Regions from separate parts of the Photobacterium sp. GSS17 genome, predicted to be linked through region 4. Evidence: predicted binding sites of a transcription regulator. Region 4 holds the regulator's gene; each other region holds the start of a gene.
The links. The regulator PurR, encoded in region 4, represses purine synthesis genes. The targets are predictions, from matches to a motif close to TNANGNAAACGTTTNCNTNA.
Positions count from the first base shown of each region.

Region 1: a site for PurR is predicted at 3,232-3,251, ahead of PGW97_RS02920 (NupC/NupG family nucleoside CNT transporter). Genes of this name have one in related genera too.
Region 2: a site for PurR is predicted at 2,891-2,910, ahead of PGW97_RS18695 (NupC/NupG family nucleoside CNT transporter). Genes of this name have one in related genera too.
Region 3: a site for PurR is predicted at 3,266-3,285, ahead of purL (phosphoribosylformylglycinamidine synthase). Genes of this name have one in related genera too.

Region 1 is NZ_CP117517.1:634,922-642,853, forward strand. It holds gene glgX (glycogen debranching protein GlgX) at 1-2,050, shown strand, start outside; gene PGW97_RS02910 (hypothetical protein) at 2,043-2,333, shown strand; gene PGW97_RS02915 (TatD family hydrolase) at 2,415-3,206, shown strand; gene PGW97_RS02920 (NupC/NupG family nucleoside CNT transporter) at 3,428-4,693, shown strand; gene PGW97_RS02925 (XapX domain-containing protein) at 5,179-5,349, shown strand; gene deoC (deoxyribose-phosphate aldolase) at 5,797-6,570, shown strand; gene deoA (thymidine phosphorylase) at 6,803-7,932, shown strand, end outside.
Region 2 is NZ_CP117518.1:507,046-514,977, reverse strand. It holds gene PGW97_RS18705 (hypothetical protein) at 1-2, opposite strand, end outside; gene PGW97_RS18700 (NADPH-dependent FMN reductase) at 606-1,133, opposite strand; gene PGW97_RS18695 (NupC/NupG family nucleoside CNT transporter) at 1,646-2,851, opposite strand; gene PGW97_RS18690 (LysR family transcriptional regulator) at 3,241-4,179, opposite strand; gene PGW97_RS18685 (tripartite tricarboxylate transporter permease) at 4,348-5,913, opposite strand; gene PGW97_RS18680 (tripartite tricarboxylate transporter TctB family protein) at 5,917-6,390, opposite strand; gene PGW97_RS18675 (tripartite tricarboxylate transporter substrate binding protein) at 6,635-7,618, opposite strand; gene PGW97_RS18670 (ATP-binding protein) at 7,811-7,932, shown strand, end outside.
Region 3 is NZ_CP117517.1:807,645-815,576, forward strand. It holds gene PGW97_RS03610 (LysR substrate-binding domain-containing protein) at 1-159, shown strand, start outside; gene tadA (tRNA adenosine(34) deaminase TadA) at 283-834, shown strand; gene mltF (membrane-bound lytic murein transglycosylase MltF) at 1,529-3,070, opposite strand; gene purL (phosphoribosylformylglycinamidine synthase) at 3,451-7,356, shown strand; gene PGW97_RS03630 (HAD family hydrolase) at 7,506-7,932, shown strand, end outside.
Region 4 is NZ_CP117517.1:1,430,377-1,438,308, reverse strand. It holds gene PGW97_RS06360 (MotA/TolQ/ExbB proton channel family protein) at 1-307, shown strand, start outside; gene PGW97_RS06355 (ExbD/TolR family protein) at 304-723, shown strand; gene PGW97_RS06350 (heme/hemin ABC transporter substrate-binding protein) at 755-1,690, shown strand; gene PGW97_RS06345 (FecCD family ABC transporter permease) at 1,737-2,774, shown strand; gene PGW97_RS06340 (heme ABC transporter ATP-binding protein) at 2,771-3,709, shown strand; gene purR (HTH-type transcriptional repressor PurR) at 4,235-5,242, shown strand; cyclic di-GMP riboswitch class I at 5,446-5,552, shown strand; gene PGW97_RS06330 (TfoX/Sxy family DNA transformation protein) at 5,676-6,266, shown strand; gene PGW97_RS06325 (hypothetical protein) at 6,466-6,870, shown strand; gene PGW97_RS06320 (carboxymuconolactone decarboxylase family protein) at 7,009-7,629, shown strand; gene PGW97_RS06315 (FAD-dependent oxidoreductase) at 7,662-7,932, shown strand, end outside.

The DNA.
Region 1 (7,932 bases), 800 kb from region 4:
CCCGCTGGGGGCCAGCGTGCAGGAAAGCGGGGTTAATTTCAGCCTTTATTCCAAAGACGCTACCCGGGTTTTGCTGCATCTGTTTGAGGATGCCGATGCGACGTGCCCTAGCCATACGTTTGAACTCAATCCCTTGCGGCATAAACGCGGCCATTACTGGTTTATTTTTGTCTGTAACATTGGTCACGGCCAGATTTACGGGTTCCAGGTAGATGGCCCCTGGTTGCCGGAAAAAGGGCTGCGTTTTGATAAAGACAAGATATTGATTGATCCCTACAGTCAGGCCATTTGCTTTGGTAACAACTACCGCCGCGAGCGGGCAATTGGTCCGGGCGGCAATATGGACGCCTGCATGAAGAGCATGGTGGTCGATCAGCTCGGTTTTGACTGGCAGGGCGTGCCCGTGCCCAGCCATTCGCTGACCGAGACCATTATCTACGAAATGCACGTTGGTGGATTCACCAAACACCCGAACTCCGGCGTTGCGGCAGACAAACGCGGCACCTTTGCCGGCGTGATTGAAAAGATCCCTTATCTCAAAGCGCTGGGCGTCACCGCGGTAGAGTTACTGCCGGTGCAGCAGTTTGATGTCAGCGATGCTCCGGACGGCCACCCGAATTACTGGGGGTACAGCCCCATCAATTTCTTCTCGGTGCATGCTGGCTACAGCGTGGACAATGATCCGCTCAGTGCCATCAATGAATTCAAAACTATGGTAAGGGAGCTGCACAAAGCCGATATTGAAGTGATTCTTGATGTGGTGTTTAACCACACCGCGGAAGGCGATGAACACGGGCCGACGTTCTGCTTCAAAGGGCTGCAGAATGGTGCCTATTACCTGGTTGATAAAAAGAACGGCCAGTACCGCAACTACAGTGGCTGTGGCAACACCTGCAATGCCAATCACAGCGTGTTTCGGCGAATGATCATTGATGCCCTGCATTTCTGGGTGACGGAAATGCGGGTGGACGGCTTCCGGTTTGATCTGGCGTCAGTGCTGGCGCGTGACAGTCGCGGCCAGCCAATGAAAGAGCCGCCGCTGCTCTGGTCTATCGATTCTGACCCGATTTTGTGCGGCACCAAAATCATCGCCGAAGCCTGGGATGCGGCCGGGTTGTATCAGGTGGGCTCGTTCATCGGCGATCGCTGGAATGAATGGAACGGAAAATTCCGCGATGACGTGCGTGCCTTCTGGCGGGGAGACAACGGTTATGTCAGCCGTTTTGCCTCAAGAGTGCTGGGCTCCCCGGATATTTACTGCGGACGGCAGCATTCTCCGCACCGCTCGGTAAATTTTATCTGTGCCCACGACGGTTTTACCCTCAATGATCTGGTTAGCTACAGCGAAAAGCACAACTGGGCCAACGGCGAGAATAACCAGGATGGCGACAACCATAACCTGTCGAGCAATTACGGAGTCGAAGGTCCGACCGAACTGCCGGAAGTGGAGGCGATGCGCCATCGCCAGTGCAAGAACATGCTGGCCACGCTCTACCTGTCGCTCGGGATGCCGATGCTCAATATGGGGGATGAAGTGCGCCGCACCCAGCAGGGCAATAACAATGCTTACTGCCAGGATAATGAAATCAGCTGGTTTGACTGGAGCCTGGTCGACAAAAATCAGGATTTACTGCGCTTTGTGACGCTGCTGGGGCAAATTCGGCGGGCAGAGCCGACCCTCGACTGGAACATGCACCGCTCTCTCAGCTCTGTGGTGGAAAACGTCAACATCCGCTGGCACGGGGTGGAGCCGAATAAACCGGACTGGTCGGAACATTCGCATTCTCTGGCGCTGACGGTGTATCACCCCATCACCCAGGATGAGCTGTATGTGGTCTGCAATGCTTATTGGGATCCGCTGGCTTTTACTCTGCCGGATCGCGACAGCAGCGAATGGCATGTGGTGATTAACACGGCGAAACAGAGCCCGGATGACATTTACCCGATCAATCAGGCTCCCCGTTATCCGCACCGTACCATTCTGGCCTCGGGACGTAGTATGATCGTCATGATAGCCAAGTCAGTACAGCAGGATGAGAAGTATGATTAGGGTAATAAAACGTTGGGTGGCCGCGTACGATCGCTGGTGCGAGAGAATGGGGCTGGTTCCGGAGAACCGCCGCTGCTGTGCGCCAGTGCGTTACGATGAAGATGATCCGCGTCATCCTGACCAACGCCGCACGGCGTGTCGGGGAGGCACCATGCCATCCCATGCTGGCGATACCGATATTGGTGCTGATGCCAATGCTAATGTTAATGCAGGTATCGGTTCCAAGGTCTGTGACCAGCCTGTGACACATATCAACAGCGCAAAATCAGATGCCAACGGATAACAGCCGCTGGCCAGAGGCGCTCTGGCCGGTACTTTGGCCTGCGATGCCGAGATTCGCAGCCGCAGGCGGGAGCATACCAGGATGATAGACAGCCATTGCCATTTTGATTTTGCGCCATTTAGTGAAGACCCGGCTCATTATCTGGCGCTGGCGCGTCAGGCCGGGGTGAACAAACTGGTGATACCGTCGGTGGGGGTGCGCAACTGGCAGGCGGTACGTCAGCTCGCCACGGAGCAAGACGGGGTGTACTTTGCCCTCGGTCTGCACCCGTTTTTCAGTGCAGATCATACCGTTGCCGCCGAGCGGCAACTGGCGGCAGAGTTGGAAGCTGAATCACTTTTGAGAGCAAAAAATCGGTCACACTGCGTAGCGGTGGGTGAATGTGGACTAGACTTTGCCATTGCAGAGGTCGATCGTGATCAACAGCTTACGTTACTGTCATCCCAGCTCAGGCTGGCGAACCATTACGGCTTACCGGTAATTTTGCATTGCCGTAAAGCCTACCCGGAATTGTTGCGGCTGCTCAAGCAGATCCCGCCGGTCGCCGGTGGGGTATATCACGCTTTCAGCGGCAGTCTGGAGCAGGCCAGACAGATGATTGATCTGGGCCTGAAAATCGGAGTCGGGGGAACCATCACTTATGAGCGAGCAAAGAAAACGCGTGCCGCCATAGCGCAGCTGCCTTTGTCGGCACTGTTGCTGGAAACCGATGCCCCCGATATGCCGGTGGCCGGCTTTCAGGGCCAGCCGAATCGTCCCGACCGGTTGGTTGCGGTGATGGATGCGCTGGTTACGCTGCGATCGGAGCCCCGGGAGGAGATCGAAAAAGTCATCACCTTAACCACAGCTGAACTTTTTCATATTCCCCATTGAACGGGCGTCACAGATTTAAAAACGATTGCGCTAACGGTTGCGTAAAAGCTCTAATGTTTTGTGATGGCACTCACGTTTGCTGCTGAGCTTGCTATCTCTTTCCTTGCAAACTGTGAAGCGGGCATTATTTTATCCGGCGCCGCATGAGTATAATGCGCCGGACTCTTAACTGAGCCGAATTGTCGAGACGCCAAACTTAACTTAAAGGGATGCCATAAACTATGAGCGTGTTTATGAGCCTGGTTGGGATGGTGGTACTGCTGGGTCTGGCAGTGCTGTTATCTGATAACCGCAAAGCTATCAATCTACGTACTGTTGGTGGTGCATTTGCCATCCAATTTATTCTGGGTGCATTTGTTCTGTATGTACCTGTTGGCCGTGATGTGCTGTATGGCATGTCAACCGCGGTTGCTAACGTTATTTCCTACGGTAATGACGGTATCAACTTCCTATTCGGTGGCCTGACTTCAGACAAAATGTTTGAAGTATTTGGTGGCGGTGGCTTTGTCTTCGCCCTGCGTGTTCTGCCTGTCATCGTGTTCTTCTCTGCACTGATCAGCGTGCTTTACTACATGGGTATCATGCAGGTTGTAATTAACATTCTGGGTGGTGCACTGCAAAAAGCACTGGGCACATCTCGTGCGGAATCCATGTCTGCAACAGCTAACATCTTTGTTGGTCAAACGGAAGCGCCTCTGGTTATCCGTCCGTTCGTACCAAAAATGACTCAGTCTGAGCTGTTTGCTGTTATGTGTGGTGGTTTGGCATCTGTAGCGGGTGGTGTACTGGCGGGTTACGCATCAATGGGTGTTCCTCTGGAATACCTGATCGCGGCATCTTTCATGGCAGCACCGGGTGGTCTGCTGTTCGCGAAAATCATCAAGCCTGAAACTGAAGAGCCAATTGAGCAGCTGGCAAGTGACGCAACGGCAACGGGTGATGATAAGCCTGCTAACGTTATCGATGCTGCGGCAGCGGGTGCATCTTCTGGTATGCAACTGGCACTGAACGTAGGTGCGATGCTGCTGGCATTCATCGGTTTGATCGCGCTGATCAACGGTATGCTAGGTGGTATCGGCGGTTGGTTCGGTATGCCTGAGCTGACGCTGGAACTGATTCTGGGTTACGTGTTCTCACCACTGGCGTTCCTGATTGGTGTGCCATGGGAAGAAGCCACTATTGCCGGTTCTTTCATCGGCCAGAAACTGGTTGTGAACGAATTCGTTGCTTACCTGAACTTTGCGCCATACCTGGCGGAAGGGGCGGAAGTGGTACTGTCTCCTAAGACTGAAGCGATTATCTCCTTCGCACTGTGTGGCTTCGCTAACCTGTCTTCAGTAGCGATCCTGCTGGGTGGTCTGGGTGGTCTGGCTCCAAGCCGTCGCCACGACATCGCACGCTTCGGTATGAAAGCGGTTGCTGCAGGTACATTGTCTAACCTGATGTCTGCAACTATCGCTGGTCTGTTCGTGGGTATGTCACTGTAATTCCCCGTCAGATTACCGACAACGCCGCAGCACTGTCTGCGGCGTTTTTGTTTTCCGTCCTTCTCATCCCGGTGATACCTCACCATCATTGTTTTCTCCCACGGCTTGTGCTTCATTAGCGCTTTCGGCATTACGCCAGTCAGAGCGTTATCCGCCTTCGGGCTGTAATTGTCTCCGTCTGTTTCTGAACCTGATTCGTTAAAGCGTGCCATTTTCTGAAATGCACCTGTCTCTACTCGTCCCTAATCTGAGGTGCCGGCAATTATCAGCGAGTGCTGTCAGGGCTTGCCGTTTCAAGGCCAAGTGGGGGCTTGTGTGAAGGTATTGAAGTTCAACAGATAGGGTAAACATCGAAATGGCTGTTTCCATGACGTGCCATAAAATCGATTGCGCTCCGGTTTCTGCTCATTTCCTTTGCTAGCATTACATTCGTTGCCGGGCAGACTACACTTCTTCTTGTGCTGTTTTAGACAGAGAGCAAGAAGATGAGTGAAGTACTTTTAGCGTTACTGGCGGGGTTTATTGTTGGGATTGTGTTTTCAGCCATTAAGCTGCCCATTCCCGCCCCTCCTGTCTTGTCCGGCGTGATGGGAATCGTCGGGGTGTATATCGGCGGCATTGCCTATCAGTGGCTGGTGGAGCGGTTTTTTTCCTGACTACCAGGGCTGAATTTTAACCCTGAAAGTTGTGCGTGTTTATTCTTGGGGTAAACACATTGTCCACGCTGGGAAACGTAACTTTCATGGTGGCAGTCAGGCGCTCTTGGTATGATGTCAGGGCACCATCACAAACACATTACGGTTGTTTCAGTTTGTCTCTTAAATATTGAGATATGAATCAATAAGACTGATCAACATCAACGTGAGCCGAATCTGGCACCAGATTCGGTGTAACGGTGACACGGATAGCAATCAGGCTGACGATCTCGCGTCGCTGGTCTGAGTCTTCAAGGAGTCAAGTCCGTATTACCCGCGGTCGCAGACCAACAGTCGGGTAGCACTGTTCGCATAGGCGGGCCGTTTGGCGGTGGCGCATACGTTAACCGTCAGGCGTATGGAACAGTTTCTGAAGCTTGATAGAACATAACTGGACTGGAGATAGTCATGAGCGATTTAAAAGCTGCTGCACTGCGTGCACTACAACTAATGGATCTTACCACTCTGAACGATGACGACACTGATGCGAAAGTGATCGAATTGTGTAAGAACGCCAAGACCCCTGTTGGCAACACGGCGGCAGTCTGTATCTACCCACGTTTTATCCCAGTTGCGAAGAAGCAGCTCCGTGAACAAGGCACGCCAGATGTTCGTGTAGCGACAGTGACTAACTTCCCGCACGGCAACGACGACATTGACATCGCCGTTGCAGAAACCAAAGCTGCTGTGGCCTACGGCGCCGATGAAGTGGATGTGGTATTCCCGTACCGTGCCCTGATCGCCGGTAACGAAGAAGTCGGTTTTGAACTGGTGAAACAGTGTAAAGCGGCGTGTGGTGACGTGCTGCTGAAAGTGATCATCGAAACCGGTGAACTGAAAACGCCTGAGCTGATCAAGAAAGCCTCTGAAATCTCCATCAACGCTGGTGCGGATTTCATCAAAACTTCCACCGGTAAAGTGGCAGTAAACGCGACGCCGGAAGCGGCAGAAATCATGCTGACCGTGATTAAAGACATGGGCGTTGAGAAAACGGTTGGCTTCAAGCCTGCAGGTGGCGTTCGTACCGCAGAAGATGCCCAGCAATTCCTGGCGATGGCTGACCGTATTCTTGGCGCTGAGTGGGCAGACAGCATGCACTACCGCTTTGGCGCATCAAGCCTGCTGGCTAACCTGCTGCACACCTTGGGTGAAGGCGAAAAAGCGGCTGAAGGCGGCTACTAATCTTTCCAGGTAAGGTGGCGCAGTGCCACCTTACTTTTTGGTCAACAAACCATCTGAATTGTGACTCTTTACTGCCTGGTTCCTCGCTGAACCTGTGTGTCAGGAAGAGGCGGCTTCTCTTCGCCTGAAAATCGATCCTGACAGTTGAATGTGTGCCAGCCTGAATAGCTTGTGTGGTTGGCGATGCGGTAAAGGATCTGACCCTACATAAGACTCTGACTGGGGAAATACCATGTATTTACCACAAGAAATTATCCGCAAGAAACGTGACAACATCGAGCTGACCGCTGACGAAATTAACTTTTTTGTCCAGGGCATTGCCAAAGACACCGTATCTGAAGGTCAGATTGCAGCCTTTGCAATGGCGGTGTACTTCAATGACATGACCATGGCTGAGCGTGTTGCCCTGACCTGTGCAATGCGTGATTCCGGCATGGTGATTGACTGGAGCCACATGAACTTTGACGGCCCGATTGTCGACAAGCACTCGACCGGCGGGGTGGGCGATGTTACTTCCCTGATGCTGGGCCCTATGGTGGCAGCCTGTGGCGGTTACGTCCCGATGATTTCCGGCCGTGGCCTGGGTCACACCGGTGGTACGCTGGATAAGCTGGAATCGATCCCTGGCTACGATATCTCACCAAACAACGATGTGTTCGGTCAGGTTACCAAAGACGCAGGTGTCGCGATTATCGGCCAGACCGGTGATCTGGCTCCGGCGGATAAGCGGGTTTACGCGACCCGTGACGTGACGGCGACCGTGGATAATATTTCCCTGATCACGGCATCGATTCTGTCGAAAAAACTGGCCGCGGGCCTGGGTTCGCTGGTCATGGATGTCAAAGTCGGCTCCGGTGCTTTCATGCCAACCTATGAAGCCTCTGAAGAGCTGGCGAAGTCTATTGTGGCTGTGGCCAACGGCGCCGGTACGAAAACCACCGCGCTGCTGACCGACATGAACCAAGTGCTGGCATCGACTGCCGGTAATGCACTCGAAGTCCGCGAAGCCGTGCAATTCCTGAACGGTGAATACCGCAATCCTCGCTTATTTGAAGTGACCATGGCATTGTGTGCTGAAATGTTGGTAAACAGTGGCTTAGCGGCTGATCTTGATCAGGCGACCGAGAAACTGCAGGCCGTGCTGGACAACGGCGAAGCCGCCAAGCGTTTCGGTAAAATGGTGGCAGGACTGGGTGGTCCGGCTGACTTCATGGATAACTACGACGCGTACCTGGAAAAGGCAGAGATTGCCAAGCCAGTCTTTGCCGAGAAGAGCGGTTACGTATTTGCTATGGATACCCGTGGTTTGGGTATGGCCGTGGTCGGCATGGGCGGCGGTCGCCGGGTTGCGGCAGATACCAT
Region 2 (7,932 bases), on a different replicon from region 4:
ATAATGGATTCCAAATCGCAGGCAAAGAACGACCTTCCGCTTTGACAAGCTGGAATAAAAATGGGGAATAGTGTTTAAAACTCTATCGTATAAAACAGTGTTGTTTACGGCGGAATTATATAAGGTTGACTAAAAGTCTCAACACACAACTGAGCAATATTTGGCCACAATGATGTTTGAGTTAGTCATTTGGTATGAAGAAACTGGTTTAAAATCCTTAATATTCAGACAGATAAATAAAAGTAAATAATTTAAAATATTTTGAAACCTTTTGAAATAAACTGTCAAATAAGAAGCAATTCGCATTCTGATAAATATATTTATTGTAATGAGTGTGACTGAATCAACGGTAGTTGTAATTATTTAACTTTTAAAAATAACAAAGAGAAAATATGACATATAAAATAGTTCTTATATTTTCCCGTTCCTCTTGTCGTAATTCGAGACTATGGATTGCTGCTCTTTATACCAACGGCTGCTATTCATCACCGCCGTCAACAGATGAAACTGAGGGGGTGAATCAAAGCAGCCGCTAAAGTTCAGCATCCAACACCTGGAACGGTTATGTCGTGATCATCGTTCACAACAGCGTGACAGGAATTGCATTAGGCTAACAGTTGTTGCATTGCAGAATGTAGTCGGTCATCCCATTCAGGATTGATCATGCGCTGGTTTTCGGTGTCGAAATTGTCAAAAAAATTCGGTACTGACAAGGACGCTTTCACCTCAGCCCCAAAATATGGCATTGAGCCATTTGCCGCCGCCAGTACACTCTGTGCACCACCCGCTCCCGGTGACGTTGCCAGCAGTACCATAGGTTTGCCTTGATACACCTTATGCTGAATACGAGAACACCAGTCAAAAACGTTCTTATAAGCCACAGAGTAAGATCCGTTATGTTCAGCAAATGAAATGATAATGGCGTCGGCATCATTCAGTTTGTTCAAAAACTGCTTGGCCAGTTCTGGGTGACCCGTCGCTTTTTCCCGATCTTCGCTGTATAGCGGCATTTCATAGTCATTCAGATCCAGCAGCTCCACCTCAACATTACCGAGGAGCGATACCGCATAGCTAACCAGTTGTTTGTTGATAGATGTCGTGCTGTTTGTTGCAGCAAAAGCAATAACTTTCATCCAGATATCCTTTTCATCGTTCCGCATTAATCTCTGTCTTGATTGAGCCACAGGCCCCGATTCAACCTCATTAACGCAAGGTGGTATCAGATAACCGGTACCCATTGGGAGCACACGGTTCGTTCCACAACGCTGTTGCAGCTCTTCTTAATACTCACGCTACCAAAACCCATCGATTAAGTAAATTTTTAAGTTTACTTAAAAGGAAATATGCAACACAGATTATATTTTCACTGTTGGAGCCTCTGGTTTGAGACATACTGCTGAACGGTAAGCTGACACGATTTACAGTGTGGCAGACGTAAGCCCTGGCTCCCTGTCCCCATCTGAACGGCTACTCCATCAGAATAGCTACTACATCTGATTAGCTACTTCATCTAAGTACATAACGTAATCATTTAATCCAGCAGGCTTTGCGAACGCCTATCGGCTCAACACCCGTTCGAGAGGCACAAAAAAGGGCCCGAAGGCCCTTTCTGGTTTAACGTATTAACGGGTTGGAGCGGTGTAAATCAGAAAGACAAAATGGCTCCGGCCACCGCAGCACTCATCAGGTTAGCCAGTACGCCTGCCGCAATTGCACGGAAGCCCATTTTAGAAATGTATGAGCGACGTTCAGGAACCATACTGCCAAGGCCGCCAATCAAAATGGCCATCGTACCAATATTGGCAAAACCACACAGCGCGAAAGTCACAATTGCCTGAGAGTGCTCACTCAGCTGATCTTTCACTTCCATCATCTGAATAAATGCCACGAACTCATTGACCACAATCTTATTGCCAATCAGTGAGCCGGCAATGCTGGCTTCATTCCAGGGAACACCCAGTAAAAAAGCGACCGGCGCGAATACGTAGCCCAGCAACTTTTCAAAACTCAGAGACAGACCGAACAGATCACCGGCCGCTCCCAGTAACCCATTCAGCAGGGCAATAACACTGATGAATGCGAGCAGGGTCGCACCAACGGTCACCGCTAAACGAAGGCCTGCAATTGCGCCATCCGCCAGCGCTTCCACCACGTTGGTGGCGCGTGGAATCTCAACCGAGGTTACTTCGTCATCCCCGCTCTGTTCAGCGGATGGCGGAACCATCATTTTTGCCATTAGCAAACCTGCCGGTGCTGACATAAACGCGGCAGCGATCAGGAAATTCAGTTCAACACCCAGAGAGGCATACCCCACCAACGTGCCGCCGGCTACAGAGGCCAGACCGCAGGTCATGACAGCAAAAAACTGAGAATCACTCATTTTTTGCAAATACGGTTTGATCACCAGCGGCGCTTCTACCATACCGACAAAAATATTCGCGGTGGCCGACAGCGATTCGGCACGTCCGGTACCCAGAAAACGTTGCAGCCCGCCGCCAATCACATTAATGACTTTTGGCATCAGACCGATATGGTACAGGGCAGAGATCAAAGCGGAGAAAAAGATGATGATACCAAGAACATTAACGGCAAAAACGAACCCGACACTGCCTGTAGCCAGACCACCAAACAGAAATGAAATCCCTTGCTGACCATAATCGATTACGCTGGAGACCGCAGAAGTAACCTGGCTGAGTGCTTCCTTACCGGCGGGTACGTAAAGCACCAGTAAGGCAAACAACACCTGAAGGGTGAAAGCCAGACTGACCGTTTTCAGCGGAATATTCCGGCGATCTGTCGATAGCAGGTATGCAAACAGCAGAATCGCAGCAATACCGAAGAGGGAAGACATAGTAAAACCTTACGTTCAATGAAGAAGCGGCGCATTCTATAGCGCAAAGGTTTGCCTTCAAGATCCTTTTGCTGCCGGTTTGTTACTGAGTTTCTTACCTCACCTGTCGAGAGTCTTCAACAAATTGATAGTATTGAAAATATTGGAGTTCCAAAGGAAATTTTTTCCATATGGAAAAAATATTTCTGTCAGCGCGAACAATCTTTTCAGGGAGCTGCTGAAAAAAACCACACTGACCTGTATTTACTCTAACCACTGCCTGTTTTGTACTGATACGAATATGCTGAAAAGTCTCGTACTAAAAGCCGAGCCTAGAAATAGCTCTTAATCGTAGGATGCCCATCCTTGTCATTCACTTTGCTATTTTCGTATCTGGTTGGATCACGGCCTCAAAGCTTAACCCAAGGCATCAGCGCTTTATCCCAGTAAGGCTGTTCGCCGATGTGATGTTTGAAGAAGTCAATCGCCGCCGTGATCTTGCGCGGCAAATGCTTACGGCTCGGATAAACCGCGTAAAATGGCATACGTTGCGCTGCCTGCCAGTCAGGTAACAACTGAATCAACTTACCGTCCCGAAACTCATCGCGCAGCAAGTATGTGGCCAGATAAGCTACCCCCCACCCAGCCACGGCGGCATCTCGTACGGCTTCTGCCAGATCCACCCGATAATTGCCGGAAACATTCACCGTGGTAGCCTCACCGTCTTTTGCAAACTCCCAGCAACTGTAGTTTCGCTGTCGGCTCTGATAAGTCAGGCAATTGTGGTTGACCAACTCTGACGGGTGGTATGGCACTTCTCGCTTCAGCAGATACTTTGGTGATGCAGCAACAACAAAGCGAGTATCAGCCAGTCGCTGTGCAACATAGCCCTGCGGAATATTTTCATAGTTGGTGATCCAAAGATCCAACCCATCAGCCAGCATATCAGCCTGATGGTCAAACAAGCTCAGCTCAACCTGCAGTTCCGGATATTTTTGCTGCAGAATTTCAATGGCGGGAATGATGTGCATGGTGCCGAAAGACTGGGATAACCCTAGACGCAGCACCCCGGCCACGTCATCACGCTCGAACGCCATAGAGTCCGTGGCATTATTAACGGCTTCTACAACCTGGCGGGCATAAATGGCAAACTCCTGCCCCGCATTGGTGAGAGTAAATGTCCGGGTCGTCCTCTGCAGCAGCTTTACGTTCAACGCTTCTTCGAGCGCGCCCAACTGCTTGCTGACATGAGAGGTCGAGACACCCAGCTGTTTGGCGGCAGCGGTAAAACTTCCGGCCTGCAATAAGGTATCAAAAATCACCATTTGGCTGGCTTTGTCATGGGTCACTGGACACTCTCCCGAAAGCGTTAACAAGGACTGAGTCGGTAAGGAAAAAGCCTTTTAGCAAGGCTCCATCCCAATAAATCAACGGAGTGTAGCGACAATAAAAAATCCCGGCAAGTCACCGGGATTTTAAATGTGTATACCTTCTTAAGGGCTTGTCTGAACAACAGCTTATTCACCCGCTTTGAGCCTGGCTTCGCCATCGTTCAGTTCCGTTAAGGTCGCCTGAGCAGACTTTTGCTTGCGCTTCTCCAGCACCGCAGTTACCAACGGCATCAGCAGTGCCAGCGCCGCGATGATCATGATCGACAGTGTCAGTGGGCGCTCCCAGAGGAAAGAGTAGCTACCGTCACTCAAGGTCAGTGATCGACTCAGGTTCTTCTCCAGAATATCCCCCAGAATAAAGCCAAGCAGCATCGGTGCCATCGGGAAATTCAGTAACTTCAGGAATGTCGCAATCACGGTAATGATAACCATCATATGAATATCAAACGCATTGAAGCTAACCAGATATACCCCTGTGATTGAGAAGAACAGGATCAACGGGATAAGAATCGGACGCGGGATCACCAACAATCTAGAAATGTAAGGGATCAACGGAAGATTCAGAATCAGCAGTACCAGATTGCCGAAGTACATCGAGATGATCACCGACCAGAATACATCCGGATTATCGACAAACAGACGCGGGCCCGGTTGAATCCCGTAAGCAATCAGCGCTCCCAGCATAATAGCAGTGGTACCTGACCCAGGAATACCCAGTGTCAGCAAAGGGACAAACGAACCAGTAGAAGCCGCATTGTTCGCTGACTCCGGTGCTGCCAGCCCGCGAAGCGCGCCTTTCCCGAATTTCGCTTTCTCCGCTTTTGGTGCCAGGTTTCGCTCCATGCCGTAACTCAGGAAAGAGGCGATAGTTGCACCAGCACCCGGCAGTACACCAACCAGAAAACCGAACACCGACGAGCGCGCAATAGTCGGCGCAACATGCTTCACCTCTTCTTTATTCAGCTTCATACTGCCGAGGGAATTCATGTCCATCTGCGGCTCTTCTTCTTTATGCTCGCCACGCAGTACCGTCATAATGACTTCTGTCAGAGCAAATGTTGCCATTGCCAGCAGCAGGAAGCTGATGCCATCAATCAAGTTGATATTATCGAAGGTAAAGCGTGGGATGCCGGTCATCACATCGTTGCCGACCATCGCAATCATCAGGCCAAAAACCGTCATCATCAGGGCTTTCAGCACCTGCCCCTTCCCGGAAAAAGCCGCTACCGCCGTTAATCCCAGTACCATCAGAGCAAAGTAATCTGACGACTGAAAGCTCAGTGATACTTTTGCCAGAGCCGGTGCGGCAAACAACAGAATAATGGCGCCAACCGTACCACCGGTGAAAGAAGAATACGCCGCCAGTGCCAGTGCTTTGCCAGCCTGATTTTTTTGTGCCAGCGGATAACCGTCGAACGCAGTCACCACAGTACTCGCACAGCCCGGCGCATTGATCAGGATCGACGAGGTTGATCCCCCGAAAATAGCGCCATAATACACCCCGGCCATCAGAATAATACCCGAAGAAGGATCAAGCCCGTAGGTAATCGGAATCATTAGCGCAATAGCAGAAATAGGACCCAGTCCCGGCAGCATGCCGATAAAGGTACCGGCAAAACACCCGACGACAACCATCAGTAAGTTGAAGGGCATAAACGCAGTTGTCAGCCCTGACATCATTCCATCAAACATGGTTTAGCTCCCCAACATCATTGTCCAGACCCGGCCCGGAGCCAGATAAATATCTAACAGTTGCGTCAGGACATACCAAAACCCGACAGCAAACGGTACAGACGCCAACACGACAATCTTGATTCTTCGCTCACCCAGCAGCCAGTAGCCACCAGCCAGGAAGAAAATGGTTCCCACCATAAAGCCCAGCCATTCCAGTGACACGGCAAACAGCACCATCAGAACCAGTAACTTAGCCACCAGCGAAAAGTCGTAACCGGTTAACTTCAGACATTCTTTCTCTTTTTTACTGGCCGTCAGTAGCTGACACACCGCCAGAACGGCTCCCATTAAAGCCAGGGCTGTTGGCATGGATCTGGCGTTGAAGGGTTCAAATTCATCACCGGGAAACAACACGATTTCATTGGCGTAGTAGCCGTAGGCGATGGAAAAACATAAAAACACCAGACCGCCGATATGATCTTTCGTTATCGTCATTGGTGATCCCTCTATTCTTTGGTTAAAACATGTCGTTAACTAAAACATGACTTGAGCAGAAACATGTATTTAGTGAAAACATGATCAGCACGTGAACTGAACAGGTTAGATTGATTTCGAACAGCGCCCGGACAAGGCACAAGGCGGGAATGCCAACCTGTAGTAACGAACCAGCGCCGCAACAGATGGCGCCCCGGATAAATCTCTCATCGGAGAACAGAACATCCGGGTACGCCGTTGAAGATTACTTAAGGAAACCCAGCTCGCGCATCAGGCCGCCCACTTCTTTTTCCTGTTGCTCCAGGAACGCCATAAACTCTTTGCGAGGCTTGTAGATTTCAGTCCAGCCGTAGCGGTCACGAACGGTTTCCCAAGCTTTGGTTTCGTACATTTTCTTCAGTACATCAGCAAACTCATCGGCCTGCTCATCGCTCAGCCCCGGAGCACCGAAGAAGCCGCGCCAGTTGACAAAAGTAGCGTCGTAGCCCAGCTCTTTCAGCGTCGGGACATCAGGTGCTGCAGTAGAACGCGCATCACCTGTCATCGCAAGAATGCGGATCTCACCGGCTTCAGCCAGGCTCAGCGCTTCACTCAGACCGGTAGAAAGCACTTGTGTTTCGCCAGACAGCAAACCCGCCATGGCTTTACCACCAGCATCGTAAGCCAGGTATTTCAGTTTACGTGGTTCACCACCTGCCGCTTTGAAAGCCAGTGCCGCAACCAGATGATCCATGCTGCCGCGAGCAGAACCACCAGCAACAGAAACTGAGCGAGGATCTTTCTTGTAAGCTTCCGCCAGTTCAGTGAACGAGTGGTAAGGAGAGTCTTTTGCCACGACAAACGCGCCGAAGTCGCCAACCGTCGCAGCGACAGGAGTCAGATCACGGAAAGACTGTGGAAACACGTTAGACAGAGATCGGATGATGATCGGTGTGGAGTTGACCATCAGCGTGTCTTGGGACTGTTCAGCGGTCTTGATCAGGTAAGCAATCGCTTTACCACCACCACCACCGGACATGTTTTCGTAGGAAACTTTATCAACCAGCTCCGATTTTGACAGGGCTTCGCCAATGCCACGGGCTGTGCTGTCCCAGCCGCCACCAGCGCCACCTGGAACCAGGAAATGAACCTCTTCAACTTTGGCCTGAGCGTGCCCAACACTCAATGCCGACGCCATAAATGCTGCAAGTACAGTAACACGTTTGCGGGAGATGAACTGAGTAAGCATAAGATGTCCTCTTAAAATAGTTATGTGTTCCTCCACCGCTAAAGTTATGCCAGCGTCATCCCGATTAACAGATTGTAAATTTATTGTGAATAACGAAGTTAAACATCATTTTGTTCATAATGTTCACAGCAAAGCTGAACAGAAAACGGTAAAGTAGTCCCCCTGCACGTTCTGGTGGAAGGATTCACCCACATGACCCAATTATTATCGCTGCGCCACCTACAGTTAAAAACACGTATGGTGTTGATTTTAGGCGTCATTGCGGTATCACAGACAGGTATTCTTGGCCAGTTCGCGATACGCTATCTCGATAC
Region 3 (7,932 bases), 620 kb from region 4:
GACCTTACCCAAGGACGGCTGATCCCTGTGTTGTCTGCGTTTCAGGAACCGGAAGAAGGAATATGGGTGCTGTATCCGCAAAACCGTCACTTGTCGCCAAAAGTGCGATTGCTGGTGGATTTTCTGGCCGAGCGCCTGCCGCGTCCCCGTCCGCTATGATGCGGTTCACCTTGATGTAAACTGGGATGGCGCGGCAGGTGCTGTCCTTGCACCTCGCATCTTGGCGGGGGTTGGGTATAATCAGCGCCCCATAAGCAGTTATCTTTCGGTAGACCAAGAGCCATGAGTGACCAGAACGCCTCGTCAAACGACGAAATTTTTATGCGCCGAGCCATTGAACTGGCCGCCCGGGCAGAAGCCGACGGGGAAGTCCCGGTTGGTGCCGTGATCGTCCACGAAGGACGGGTGATTGGGGAAGGCTGGAATCGCTCTATTACTCAGCATGATGCAACGGCACATGCGGAAATCATGGCGCTGCGTCAGGCCGGGCAAGTACTGCAAAATTACCGGCTGCTGGAAGCGACCCTTTACGTGACGCTGGAGCCCTGCCCTATGTGTGCCGGCGCCATGGTCCATAGCCGGATCGGCAAAGTGGTGTATGGGGCGCAAGATCCGAAAACCGGCGCTGCGGGCAGCATCATGAACCTGCTTAGTTATGAGCAGGCAAATCACCATGTGCTGATTCAGTCCGGTGTACTGGAAGTGGAATGCCGCGAGCAGTTGCAGGCTTTCTTCCGGCGGCGGCGGGCAGAGAAAAAAGCAGAAAAACTGGCCCGTCGCGCTGCGGAGCAGGCAACCGCTCAGCCAGACAGTGATAAGCAGAACCGCTCTTAGTGATGGATGGCCAGCAAGGCTTGTTGTCGCGCTCACCACAAGACCAACTGAATGGCACCGTAAAAACAAACAAGGGCTCAAATGAGCCCTTGTTTTCGTTGTGCCTGAGTGTCGTCACGCACCCGAATAAGGTGATAGCGTCTGAATGGTGGTGCGCCGGTGCGTGTGTATTTCTGTGCACAGCACCTTAGCACCTTGGACTTAACTGTGTCGGGTAACACAGGGTTACTCCGTACAACAGCTCAGGACAAAGTTACGATGCCGCCAGTGAATTTTTTTTCGAATGTTGGCATGCAGGCGTTTACGGCGAGTTGCCGAGACCGCCATCCGCGTCCTCATTCGGTCAAGGGCTTTTTTCTTCGAAAACTGCATAGCGCCTCCTGCAAATATTTCTCTCCTGCCATACGGACTGTCCCGGTACGCAGGCTCCTTTTTCTGCAGTATCAGCGAAAATGATTGGGCTGTGGACCAGAATTATCCCGTATTGCTAGCGTGATCTCACTGAACTTGCTGTTTTTCATTGAAAGTGAAGGTCACGCGAGGGGGCTGGCCTGGGCTGGCTGTCGTCATGCAGGTTACAGCGCTTTCAGGCCGCTAGTTTCACCAGACACTAGCGTTTCCTGCCAATAACGTCATCAATTGCCGTTTGATTTTCCATGGCAGGTCTGAAACTGGCGAATGGCCGGTAACCCCATTAGTTACTGGCCGTTTTGTTGGTGCTGATGTCCGGCAGCTCATCTGACGGTGTAGTGGACGGTGGCGGCGGAACGGGCAGCGCGCTCTGGCTCTCAGAGACCGCTGGTGGCTGGATGGTGTTCAGCCCGTCCACAATGGCTATGTCATCGGTTGGCGGCAGGCTGTGTGCCTGCTCATAACCAATAATGCTCTGGTAATAGCGGCGGATGTTTTCCACGTAGTTCAGGGCTTCATCACCACGGGCATAGCCGTAGCGCGTCTGGGTGTAGAACTTACGCTTACGTAGCAACGGCAGCCGCTGTTTGACATCACTCCAGGCATCCGGGTTGCCGCCTTGTGATTTGGTCAGGCGACGGGCATCCATCAGGTGACCAAAGCCAACATTGTAAGAGGCCAGGGCAAACCAGACTTTCTCATGGTCTTCAATGCTGTCCGGGATCCGGGCGATGATTTTGCGCAGGTATTCCGTGCCGCCACGAATGCTCTGCTCTGGATCCAGACGATTCTTCACGCCTACAGCCTTGGCTGTCGGCAGGGTCAGCATCATCATGCCGCGGACGCCGGTCGGTGATACCGCCTGCGGATTCCAGTGCGATTCCTGATAGGACAGGGCGGCGATCAGGCGCCAGTCAAATTCCCCGGAATACTGCTGGAACAGATTTTTCCACTCTGGCAGTTTGTGATCCATGGCGCGCAGGAAGGCGCGGGTGTCAACATAGTCGAACTTGTCCACGTGGCCGAAGTACTTCTCTTCCAGTTTGGCCAGTTCACCGCTTTGTTTGATGTCGCCGAAGAATTCAATCAGCAGGGCATACAGGCTGTCGTCGTGACGCTGATTAACAAACCAGGCGATAGGTTCGTCTTCCGTCAGCTCTAATGCGGTCGCGATGTCCGGGTAAATCCGCTGGTTCAGGGCGACATCAACCGAGTCTGCCATGGTGTAGTCCAGCTCACCTTCCGCCACCTGGCGCATCAGCTCGTCACTGTCGGTTTCGACAACGCTGTTCCAGGTCAGGGTAGGGTGCTGGAGTTTGAGGAGGTGAAGGGTCTTTTCGTGGCTGGAGCCTTTCACGACGGTCAGCACACCTTTGTTTTCGGCCAGATCTTCGATGCTGCGCGGTCGCCATTGTCCTTTTTTATAGACCACTTTCTGGCTGGCGTAGTAGTAGGCCGGAGCGGCACGGAAATCGGCCAGGCGGTCGGCGGTCATGGTCAGCCCGGAGGCCAGGATATCCACATCGCCGCGCTTGAGGGTCGGGAACATGTTCGACAGGCTCAGCATCGGCTTCATTTCCAGCTTCACCCCCAGTTTTTTGGCAAACCGGCGGGCAAGCTCGTAGTCCAGCCCGGTCGGACCATCGCTGCCGATGTAGTAGGAAAGCTGGTTATTGAGGGTGCCGACTCGAAGAACACCGTTTTCCCGAATACGCTCCAAATCTGTACGCGGAGCTTCCTGCCACAAGCAGCCGCTCAGAAGCAGGGTGCTTAGCAGTAAGGCTATGATATGTCTGACAGTGGAATGCGTTCGGAGATTGCTCAATTAACTATGCTCTCAGTATCTATCGGGCGTCCTTTATACCAAAGGTCATCAAATACGCAAAATCCTCGCCTGTATGACAGCAGTTTTTTGCGGTATGGGTATCCTGACAGGCTGTCAGAAAGGTCGGGCAGTATACCCGAAACCGGGGATGAGAATGAGGCATTTTCGTGGTTTTTTCGCGTGATCGAAAAAAAAACACGCAAACGGTTGCGTCAAGTGTTACGTCACAAAAAGATTTCCCTTATACTACGCCCCATCGCGACAAACTCGCCTCGTAAAATGCTGGCAAACGAGGTGGCATTGACGTAATTATCCCGGTCTTCGACGGGGATTAGGCCAATATCACCTTCATTCAACTGCTAATCGAGAGACGTACGCACATGGAAATTTTGCGTGGTTCACCCGCACTGTCTGAGTTTCGCGTTAACAAGCTGCTAGAGCGCTGCCGCGAATTAGATCTGCCTGTGTCAGGCATTTATGCTGAGTTCATGCACTTTGCTGATCTGTCAGCGACGCTGAACAAGGAAGAGCAAGACAAGCTGGCCAGCCTGTTAACTTACGGTCCGACGATTGCAGAACATGAGCCTTCCGGCCTGCTGCTGTTGGTGACACCTCGTCCGGGCACCATTTCTCCTTGGTCTTCCAAATCTACCGACATCGCCCGTAACTGTGCCCTGAGCCAGGTTAAGCGTCTTGAGCGCGGTACGGCCTACTATGTTGACACCACGGCATCTCTGACAGATGACCAGCTGTCAGCCCTGAAAGGTCTGCTGCATGACCGCATGATGGAAGTGGTATTTACGGATCTGGATGCGGCTGGAGTACTGTTTACGCAGGCTGAACCAGCCCCGCTGAAAAGCGTGGACATCCTTGCCGGTGGCCGTCAAGCGCTTGAGGAAGCAAACGTTACCCTGGGTCTGGCACTGGCGGAAGATGAAATCGACTACCTGGTGGACAGTTTCATTAAGCTGGGCCGTAACCCGAATGACATCGAGCTGATGATGTTCGCGCAGGCAAACTCTGAGCACTGCCGCCACAAGATCTTTAACGCGGACTGGACGATCGACGGGGTTGATCAGGCCAAGTCCCTGTTCAAGATGATCAAGAACACCTATGAGCAGCACGGCGACTACGTGCTGTCAGCTTACAAAGACAATGCCGCCGTTATGGAAGGTTCCACGGTGGGCCGTTTCTTCCCGGATGCGACCTCCCGTCAGTACCAGTACCATCAGGAAGACGCACACATTCTGATGAAGGTGGAAACTCACAACCACCCAACGGCTATCTCGCCATGGCCAGGCGCATCAACCGGTTCAGGCGGTGAAATCCGTGACGAAGGCGCAACAGGTATCGGCGGTAAGCCAAAAGCCGGTCTGGTGGGCTTTACTGTATCGAACCTGCGAATTCCGAACTTTGTTCAGCCATGGGAAACCGACTTCGGCAAGCCGGAGCGTATTGTCAGCGCGCTGGATATCATGCTGGAAGGCCCGTTGGGCGGCGCCGCATTCAACAATGAATTCGGTCGTCCTAACCTGCTGGGTTACTTCCGTACGTATGAAGAAAAAGTGGCATCGCACAACGGTGAAGAAATTCGTGGTTACCACAAGCCAATCATGATTGCCGGTGGTATGGGTAACATCCGTGCCGAGCATGTGCAGAAGAAAGAGATCCCGGTTGGTGCCAAGCTAATCGTGCTGGGTGGCCCGGCGATGAATATCGGTCTGGGTGGTGGTGCCGCTTCTTCTATGGCCTCTGGCCAGTCGGCCGAGGATCTGGATTTTGCGTCAGTACAGCGTGAAAACCCGGAAATGGAACGTCGTTGTCAGGAAGTGATTGACCGCTGCTGGCAGATGGGTGATGCCAACCCGATTGCGTTTATCCATGATGTGGGCGCGGGCGGTATCTCGAATGCCCTGCCTGAGCTGGTGAACGATGGCGAGCGTGGCGGTAAATTCCAGCTGCGTGACGTGCCGAATGACGAGCCGGGCATGAGCCCGCTGGAAATCTGGTGTAACGAATCTCAGGAACGTTACGTGCTGGCTGTGGCGGCTGAAGATATGGACGTGTTTGATGCTATCTGTCAGCGCGAGCGTGCCCCGTATGCGGTGGTGGGCGAAGCGACTGAAGAGCGTCATCTGACACTGGAAGACAGCCACTTCGACAATACTCCAATCGATATGCCGATGGATATCCTGCTGGGCAAGCCGCCTAAGATGCACCGTGACGTGACCACGCAGAAAGCAGAAGGTCAGGCGATTGATCGCAGTGGTATCGATCTGGAAGACGCGACCCAGCGTGTACTGCGTCTGCCGGCTGTGGCCGAGAAAACCTTCCTGATCACCATTGGTGACCGTACGGTAACTGGCCTGGTGGCGCGCGATCAGATGGTTGGCCCATGGCAGGTTCCGGTAGCGGACTGTGCGGTGACTGCAGCGAGCTACGACACGTATCACGGTGAAGCCATGTCGATGGGTGAGCGTACGCCGGTAGCACTGCTGGACTTTGCGGCTTCCTCCCGTCTGGCTGTCGGTGAAGCGATCACCAATATTGCCAGCGCCGATATCGGTGATTTGAAACGTATCAAGCTGTCTGCCAACTGGATGTCTGCAGCTGGTCACCCGGGTGAAGACGCCGGTCTGTATGAAGCAGTGAAAGCGGTGGGCGAAGAGCTGTGTCCGGCGCTGGGTCTGACGATTCCGGTCGGTAAAGACTCCATGTCAATGAAGACCAAGTGGCAGGATCAGGAGCAGGAAAAAGAAGTGACGGCACCGCTGTCGCTGATCATTACCGCGTTCGGTCGTGTCGAAGACATCCGCAAGACCGTAACGCCACAGCTGCGTACTGACAAAGGCGAGTCAACGCTGCTGCTGCTTGACCTGGGTTGCGGGAAGAACCGTCTGGGGGCGACTGCCCTGGCACAGGTTTACAAGCAACTGGGTGATGCCCCGGCAGACGTGGACAGCCCTGAGCTGCTGAAAGGCTTCTTTAACGCGGTTCAGGCACTGGTCCGTGATGAAAAAGTACTGGCTTACCACGACCGTGGTGACGGTGGTCTGTATGTCACTCTGGCAGAAATGGCTTTTGCCGGTCATACCGGGGTGGAAGTGGACATTAACACCACTGACGGCGATGCGTGTGACGATGTGCTGGCGACCCTGTTTAACGAAGAACTGGGCGCTGTGATTCAGGTACGCACTGATGACCTGGACGAGGTACAGTCGGTACTGGCCGCTCACGGTCTGGAAGCATGTAGCCACGTTATTGGTACGGTGGTTGACGAGGACGTACTGCGAATCTGGAACGGCAATGACCGTGTACTGGAGCAAAGCCGCACTGAACTGCGTACTATCTGGGCAGAAACAACGTACCAGATGCAGGCGCTGCGCGATAACCCGGCGGGTGCTCTGCAGGAGTTTGACGCGAAGAAGGACGTGAACGATCCGGGCTTGAATGTTGCCCTGTCGTTTGACATCAATGAAGATGTGGCGGCCCCTTACATTGCCACTGGCGCTAAGCCGCAAATGGCGATTCTGCGTGAGCAGGGCGTGAACTCTCACGTTGAGATGGCTGCTGCCTTTGACCGTGCCGGTTTTGAAGCAAAAGATGTACACATGAGTGACATCCTGGCTGGCCGTGTTGCCCTGAACGACTTCCACGGCCTGGTTGCCTGTGGCGGCTTCTCTTACGGTGACGTACTGGGTGCCGGTGAAGGCTGGGCGAAGTCAGTCCTGTTCAACAATCTGGCTCGCGACCAGTTCGAGCGCTTCTTCCACCGTAACGACACGTTTGCACTGGGTGTGTGTAACGGCTGTCAGATGATGTCGAATCTGCGCGACCTGATTCCGGGTGCTGACCTGTGGCCGCGTTTTGTCCGTAACGAATCTGAGCGTTTCGAAGCCCGCTTCAGCCTAGTGGAAGTGCAGCAGAGCGACTCCCTGTTCTTTAACGGAATGGCAGGCTCACGTATGCCGATTGCCGTTTCTCACGGTGAAGGTCGTGTTGAAGTACGCAATGCTGAGCACCTGGCGGCGATTGAGCAGTCTGGTACTGTTGCACTGCGCTACCTGGACAACTACGGCAATGTGACCCAGAACTACCCGGCGAACCCGAACGGTTCTCCGAACGGTATTACCGGTCTGACGACGCAGGATGGCCGTGTAACTATCATGATGCCGCACCCTGAGCGTGTCTTCCGCACCGTGGCGAACTCATGGCATCCGGATGACTGGAGCGAGAACAGCCCGTGGATGCGTATGTTCCGCAACGCACGCGTGAACCTGGGATAATCCCCGGTATCTGTCGGTAAAAGAACGTCTTGTGAACAAAAACCGCCCTAAATGGGCGGTTTTTTTATTTCTGACACGAATTTTTCTCGCCGAATCGGCAAGATTTTGATTATGCTGGAAATAAGCGTTGAATATACCGCGGAGGCGATGTGATATTTTTCGATCTCGATAATACACTGCTTGATCATGATGGCGCTGAGCAACAGGCCATCCGGGTTTTTGCCGCGCGTTATTCATCGCAGATTCAGACTTGTTCTGATGGAATAGAACAAGACTGGCGTCGAATCACCGATCAGCAGCGTGCGCGCTGGCGTTCGGGTGAGTTGAGTTTCGAGCAGTTACGACGGGCACGAATCAGTGCTTTGTTCCGGATGCCACTGAGCGATGAACAGGCTGAAAAGCTGAGCGTGGAGTACTACCGGTTGTACCGCCAGCACTGGATGTTGTTTCCAGACGTGCTGCCGGCTCTAAACATCCTGCAGCAGTTGTCGCCTTTAGCCATTATCACGAACGGTTTTGCGTTTCATCAGGAAACCAAACTACGCGAAACCGGGATCCGGGATTATTTCCGGTTCA
Region 4 (7,932 bases):
TCCACTGATTGGTTTATTAGGCACCGTTCTTGGCCTGATTGAAATGTTTAAAGGTATTGCGGCCAGTACCGGCTCTGTCACGCCAGGCGATCTGGCTGATGGACTGGGGCTTGCGATGCGTACCACCGCCGCCGGTCTTCTGATTGCGCTACCGGCCATTACCGGGTCGCAACTACTGGGCCTTTGGGCAGATAAAATCACCGCCAAGCTCGAACACAGCCTGAACCATTGCAACTTATGGCTTGAAGGGCTCACCCTTGAGGGTGCAACCCGCCAACGTACGGCCACTCCGGCGGAACAGTCATGATCCGTACTCATCAAGGCATTAATACGGACGACGATCTGAAGCCTGATCTTACCCCGCTGCTCGACATTATTTTTATCGTCATGGTCTTTCTGCTGCTGACGGCCAGTGTGAAGTTGCAATCACTGGAAGTCGATTTACCGCAAACCGACACCCGGACACTGCAAACCACACAGGCCGATCCGATCACGATCAACCTGATGTCTCAGTCACCTTACTGGGCCTTGCAGGGAGCAGCTGTGGAGGACTGGGAAACCTTTAAAACTAAGCTGGTTGAGGCTGTCAAAGCCGCACCGGAAAAGCCAGTAGTCATAGGAGCCGATAAAACAGGATCGGTCGAAAACATGCTCAAACTGCTGGCCTTTTTACAGCAAAACAACATCAAAGCCACGCAGCTATTGATGGAAGAAGAAAAGTAATATCAGACGAAGTAATGGAAGAGGAAGAATTATGAAACATCTAGTCATCGCCAGCGCATTACTCATGACGACGGCCACAAGCTTTGCCGCTGAACGTATTATCAGTGCCGGCTCTGCCATTACTGAACTGGTCTACGCATTGGGCGCGCAGGACCAGTTGGTTGGCGTAGATCAAACCAGTAAGTTCATCGTTGCCAGCCAAGCTCTTGAAAACTCGGATGCCATAGAGCAAAACGTCAAAAGCCAATACGTCAATAACCAATATGTCAAAAACCAAGACGTAAACAATACCGCCATTCCCGTGCTCGGTTATCACCGTCAGCTCGCGGCGGAGAGCCTGCTTTCTCTCAACCCGACCCGTATTCTGGGTTCAAGTGAAATGGGACCGCAAACCACGCTGACCCTGCTGCGTCAAGCCGGTGTGGCAGTAGATGTTCTCAACTCAGGTGAAACCGTCGAAGATCTGCTTGTGCGTATTGAGCAGGTGGGTCGCCTTACTCAGCACGAATCTACCGCACAAGCCCTGCAAAAAGAGGTAAAAGACAAGGTAGCAGCCATTAAAGCCAACCAGGCCAATACAGAAACGCCGAAAAAGGTTTTATTTCTGATGATTCACGAGGGACGACCAACCAATGTCGCCGGTCGCCATACCCCGGCAGACAGTGTCATCCAACTGGCTGGCGCTATTAACCCGGCAGCCGACAGCATTGAGTCATATAAACCGATTTCACAGGAATCGATTGTCGAGATGCAGCCGGACATTATTCTGATCAGCGAACGTACTTACAGCCAGCTTGGCAGTGTGGAAGCCTTGCTGCAAAAAATGCCTATGCTGGCAGCCACGCCTGCAGGACAGAATCAAGCCGTTGTGACCATTGATGGTACAGCATTGATTGGCGGACTCGGGATACAAAGCCTGAATGAAGCAGAACGCCTCAACCGCGAATTTTATCCTCAGTCATTCTGAGTCACCCTCAACCTACCCTGAGTCATTTTCCCGAGTAGTACACAACATGCAGTTACAACGACTCCCAACCCGCGTGGTCTTTCCGGCTGGTCTGGCTTTGCTGACAATGACGCTGATCGTCTCAATGACGGTCGGCCCAATGGCAATCAGCGTCAAGGACAGCCTCCATGCGCTTCTGCCGTGGCAGACCGAACTGCCGACTCATATCAGTATGGTCATTCAGCAAATTCGCCTGCCCCGAACCCTGATGGGAATTGCCGTCGGTGCCATTCTGGCGCTGTGTGGTGCTGTGATGCAGGGGTTGTTCCGCAACCCGCTGGCTGACCCGGGCATCATTGGGGTATCCGGCGGAGCAAGCCTGGGGGCCGCAGTCGGAATCGTGCTTTTTGCCCCGCTTGCCGCCCTTTCCCCCTACCTGCTCACACTGGGCACAGTGCCCGTGCTCGCTTTTCTGGGCGGCACTGCCACAACGTACCTGGTATACACTTTGGGAACCGATAAAAATGGCACATCCGTCACCGTCATGTTACTGGCTGGGGTTGCTATTGGCGCGCTGTCCGGCGCAGCACTGGGCCTGATGAACTACTATGCCGATGATCAGGCACTGCGAGATCTGTCATTGTGGACATTAGGCTCACTGGCTGGCGCAACCTGGCCCAGCATCGCTCTGGCCTATATGACGCTGGCGCTGCTGATTGTTCTTTTTGATCGCCATGCCAACGCCCTGAATGCCTTTTTGCTGGGAGAAGCAGAAGCTCGTCACCTGGGTGTTAACGTCCAGCACCTGAAACGCAGCCTGATTCTGCTTTGTGCCGCTGGCGTCGGAGTGGCCGTTTCCCTGACCGGGGTGATCGGTTTTGTTGGCCTGATTGTTCCCCATATTTGTCGAATGCTGATCGGGCCGAACCACAAAACCCTGCTTCCGCTGTCCGCTTTGCTTGGCGCTTTACTGCTCCTGATTGCTGACATGCTGGCGCGCGTTGTCGCGGCACCGTCAGAGCTTCCTGTTGGCATCATCACCGCGTTAATTGGCGCGCCATTTTTCATCACACTGTTAGTTAAGCAAAAGGGCAAACTGTCATGAGTGACAATCCAACAACCGTGAACGCTTCGTCCTTTGCACGCCAGCCAGCAGATTCGGCCAACCGCTCGTCTTTGGTAACAAAGCCAATTGTGGTAACAGAGCCCGTAGCAGTCAGCGTCACGGGTTTGAACCTCAGTCTGGGCGACAAAGTGATTCTGGACGACTTCTCGATCGACATTCGCTCAGGCGAGCTGACTGCACTGTTAGGCCCCAACGGCGCAGGGAAAAGTACCCTGCTGAAAGTTCTGTGTGGTGAACGGAGCGTGCCAGGGGAAATCTGCTATTTCGGCCGCAACCGACAAAACTGGCCACCCCATCAGCTGGCTCAGCATCTCGGCATCCTGCCGCAGCACAGCAGTCTGACATTTGCCTTCACGGCTGAAGAAGTGGTGGCTCTGGGGGCTTTGCCTCTCAATATCTCGCAGGCCCGTACCCGAAAAATTGCCAGTGAAAAAATGGCGCAGGTAGACGTGACTGCCCTGTCTTCACGTCTGTACCCGACCTTATCCGGCGGAGAAAAACAGCGGGTTCATTTTGCCCGCGTGCTGACACAATTAAGTCAGGCGGGCGAACAGTGCGTTCTGATGCTTGATGAACCGACCTCAGCGTTAGATCTGGCGCATCAGCACAACACGTTACGCGTCGCCAGAGACATGGCTCGGGCCGGCGCGGCGGTCATCGTCGTCATCCATGATCTGAACCTTGCTGCTCAGTACGCTGACCGGTTAGTTATCATGAACAACGGCAAAATCCAGGCAGATGGTAGCCCGCAGCATGCGTTAAGCGAATCGCTCATTGAAACCGTATATGGCTGGCCGGTATGCATCAGCCACCACCCGGTCGACGGCTACCCTGTCGTGTTACCGGCCGGTGAAAACGCAGACAGAAAAAAGGCAGAAAACAGAGCCGCTATTACTATCAATCAAACCTCGTGAAGCAGAGTGATAACGCCGCTTCAAGTGAAAAGACCACGGTTTTATAAGAGCGGAAACATCGTTGATTGAGCGAAATTAGTACCGGTTGTCGCGCAGCAAGCACAACCGGTATTTTTATTCCATGCAAACTGATTTATTGCAGGATATTAAATTTGTTTCAAATCAAGTTATTACCATAACAATAAATTGCAGCGTAGAGCCTTGTTACAAGCAAAATATTGATAACTGTCAATTAATATCCATGACTTTGGCCAGAAACATTGCACTATTGGCCACACTCAGTAAAATGTGATCGCAAGCGATTAAACAATGCAAATGATCCATGCAACGCGTTTTATTAGCGCGGGTACGATTTTTTGTTATCAGAGATGAAGCCGCCCGTTCGAGATGCGGCCTTTTGGCGTTTCTGGTAATTCCACCTAACAGAATAGTGAATGGCATCCCTGACATCGCAACTCATCACTGTCCTCTTAGGTAATGCATTCAATTTAAAGGTCTGCGGACCCATTCACTAGAAGAATAACTATGGCAACGATTAAAGATGTTGCACGTATGGCTGGTGTTTCAACCACCACCGTTTCACACGTGATCAACAAAACACGCTTCGTGGCTGAAGCAACACAGAAGAAAGTTCTCGCGGCGGTTGAAGAGCTGAACTACGCACCAAGTGCCGTAGCACGAAGCCTGAAGTGCAATACAACCCGCACCATCGGCATGCTGGTAACCAAATCGACCAACCCGTTTTTCGCTGAAGTTGTCCACGGCGTTGAAGAATATTGCTACGGTGAAGGCTATACGCTGATTCTGTGTAACACCGAAGGTAACCTGGAAAAGCAAAGAGATTACCTGCGTATGCTGGCCGAAAAACGGGTAGATGGCCTGCTGGTGATGTGTTCGGATCTTGACGAGCAACTATTGGAACTGCTGGAGCGCCAGAAAGATCTGCCGATGGTGATCATGGACTGGGGTCCGGAAAGCCCGCACACCGATAAAATTCAGGACAATGCTGAACTTGGCGGCTACGTGGCAACCAAATTCTTTATTGAGCACGGTCATAAGGAAATTGGCTGTCTGACTGGCCACGCAGAAAAAGCGGCCTGTCGCGAACGCCTGAAAGGTTTCCGCAAGGCAATGACAGAAGCCGGACTAGACATCAATGAAGACTGGATTCTGGAAGGTGACTTCGAATGTGAATCTGCGGTAAAAGCGGCCAACACATTTATGGCAATGGAAAAGCGTCCAACCGCGATTTTCTGCTTCAATGACATCATGGCGATGGGCATGATCAGTACATTTGAGCAAGCCGGTATCCGTGTACCTGACGATATGTCGATCATTGGCTACGATAACATCGACCTGGCACCGTATTTTTCACCGCCACTGACCACGATCCACCAGCCTAAACGCCGTTTGGGTAAGAGTGCGGTTGAGATTCTGATGGATCGCGTGAAGAACAAAGAACACGAGCATCAGGTTTTTGAAATGATACCAGAACTGGTCGTTCGCAAATCAGTGCGTAACCTGAACAGCTGATATGCATAACTTGATGACAAATGTATGACAAACCGGAGATTTTTATCTCCGGTTTTTTTGTACCACTTTTGACTTAAACAGTAATAAATTCACAACATTAGAAGTATATCACTATAAAAATTGTGAGATATTACTGGGAGCAATATCACACTTTAAAAGTTGGGAGCAAGTTCAAAATAATCTTCTGAGATATGCTTTAGGTGTCACGAACAAGGCAAACCTATCGAAAGGTAGGGACGCAAAGCTTCCGGCCTAAGAGTAGGCAGTTTTATTTTTAAAGCAGTCAACTTATGGTAGCGGGGTTGCCGATGGATATAGCAGATAACATCAGGAAATAATTTCACTTTTCCCTGACAGTTCGTTTTACAACTCTGCTATTCTTGAATCCTCGCTCGTTGTTAGGTGACCTAGTAACAATTCACCGAGAAGACGCATGGACAAACCAGTACTCAAAGATTCATTACGCCTTTTTAATAATTTCGATAACGTCAAATCACGCTCAATGTTTGGCGGCTTTGGCATATTTTCTGGCGAAACAATGTTTGCACTCGTGGTAAATGACAAACTGCATTTACGGGCGAATGCCGACAATGAAAAGGAATATAAATCCGCAGGAATGAAACCTTATGTATATAAGAAACGTGGCTTTCCTGTTGTAACCAAACATTATGCCATTCCTGAAGAGTGGTGGGACGATACTGATAAAATTCTGGCTCAGGCGAAATTGTCTTTATCTGCCGCTAAAGCAGATAAAGAAATAAAAAATAACACCTCTCCCAATCGAATCAAAGATTTACCCAATCTTCGCCTGGCGAATGAGAGGATGTTGAAAAAAGCCGGAATAACCACAGTGGATGAGCTGTACGAAGCCGGTGCCCTGAATGCGTATAAAGCGCTACAGAGCACTCATGAAGGCGAAGTAAGTATCGACTTACTGTGGGCTTTGGAAGGAGCAATCAGTGGCAAGCACTGGTCTGTTATCCCGAAAGAGCGGCGCTCAGAACTTCTTGCGAAATTAAGTTAATCGCAACCTAACACATATAAAAGAGATCTTCGGATCTCTTTTTTATTCCCAACATATTTTTGGCTCTGCAATGACAGAATAATGTCATTCCCTGTCAAACATTGAATTAACTCACAAAGCTGCTTATTAATTCGGCAACACACTTTTATTCAATGAGGGCAATTGTAGAATTAGCCGGATGTAAAACACCGGAGGTTATATGAACTATTCCCAACCTTTCCCAGGACAAAATGAACAGATGTTCAAGGATAAGTTTGGCAAATGGCCACGCCTGATGCGAGCGGTGGTTCTTATTAGCCTGCTTCCGCCTGTGGTTGTCTATTTATTGGTCAGCCAACAAGTGGCTTCACCGGTGGCTATGCATGATGTGTTACTGTCGATTACCGTGTTAAACGTCACTTTATTCGTCTGGGGACTACTCCTCAAAATCCGCGCTAGAAAGTATTGGTATCGTAATTACCATATTGGTAAAACCATGTTGTTGTCTGTCGCCCCGATTATCGCTTGTGGCTATATTCTGATCACCGATGCACCAAGCAGTCGCAATCAGGTGGCTAACCAGCCGCAATCCATTCCTGTACGAATTTCCATCGATCAATCCTGATTTCTGCTATTTTCATTAGCGACTGAAATTTTTTACCTCTTTATCAGGTCTTTGTCTGATATTTACCGATAAAATGATCCATGATCTTTATATTGGACTCAGACAGTTACACGACACACCGACGAAAAAGAGGTTCCTGTGCGTATTTCGGCTAAAAAGCGTTACTCCGTTCTGATCAGACCCCTGCTCTGGCTCCAACAGCGGCACTTCGGCAAAGTGCTGAATCCTGCTTTACTGTGGGGTAGACGTCCGCCTTTATTTTGGCTGGTCGCCGGATTTTTTGGTTATCTGGATCGCCGTTCTTCTCCCCTCTCCCCGGTGATTCGCTCGCTGGTGTGTGTCCGGGTCTCCCAACTCAATGATTGTGCCTTCTGTGTCGATGCCAACGGCATGCGACTGGCAGAACGTTGCCAGTCTGTCGAGAAAATCAAAGCGCTGGCACATTGGCAACAAAGTGAGCATTTTGATGAATGTGAACATGCCGTTCTGACCTATGTGGAAGCCGTCACTGTCACCGGGCAACGAGTCACGGATTCCATGCTGGTTAGTCTTAAACAGTGGTTCGACGAAGATGCCTTAGTAGAGCTCACTGCCCTGATTGCCTTCCAGAACTTGTCGGCCAAGTTCAATACTGCGCTGGATGTACCAGAGCAAGGCTTCTGTTCGCTACCCATTCAGCCTTCGGCTTCAGAATCTGACACAACTCCGACCACAAACACCGTTCAGGCCGACAAGGATGCTAACAGGAAGCCGTTATGACGAATAAACCTGTGGTGGACAAAAAGCCCGCCATCAATAAAAAGAAAGTTATCACGATCCTGCTGGTCAGCCTGCTGTTTGTACTGTGGTACGCCCTCGATTTAGGGCAATACCTGACGCTTGAACATGCCAAGGCTCAGCAACAGGTTTTGCGGGATACCATCCTCGCCCAGCCACTGCTGTCCAGTGTGCTGTATTTTATGGTGTATGTGGTCGTGACCGCGCTTTCCCTACCGGGGGCCGTCATTATGACTTTGCTGGGGGCCGCCTTGTTTGGTTTCTGGTGGAGTCTGTTGCTGGTGT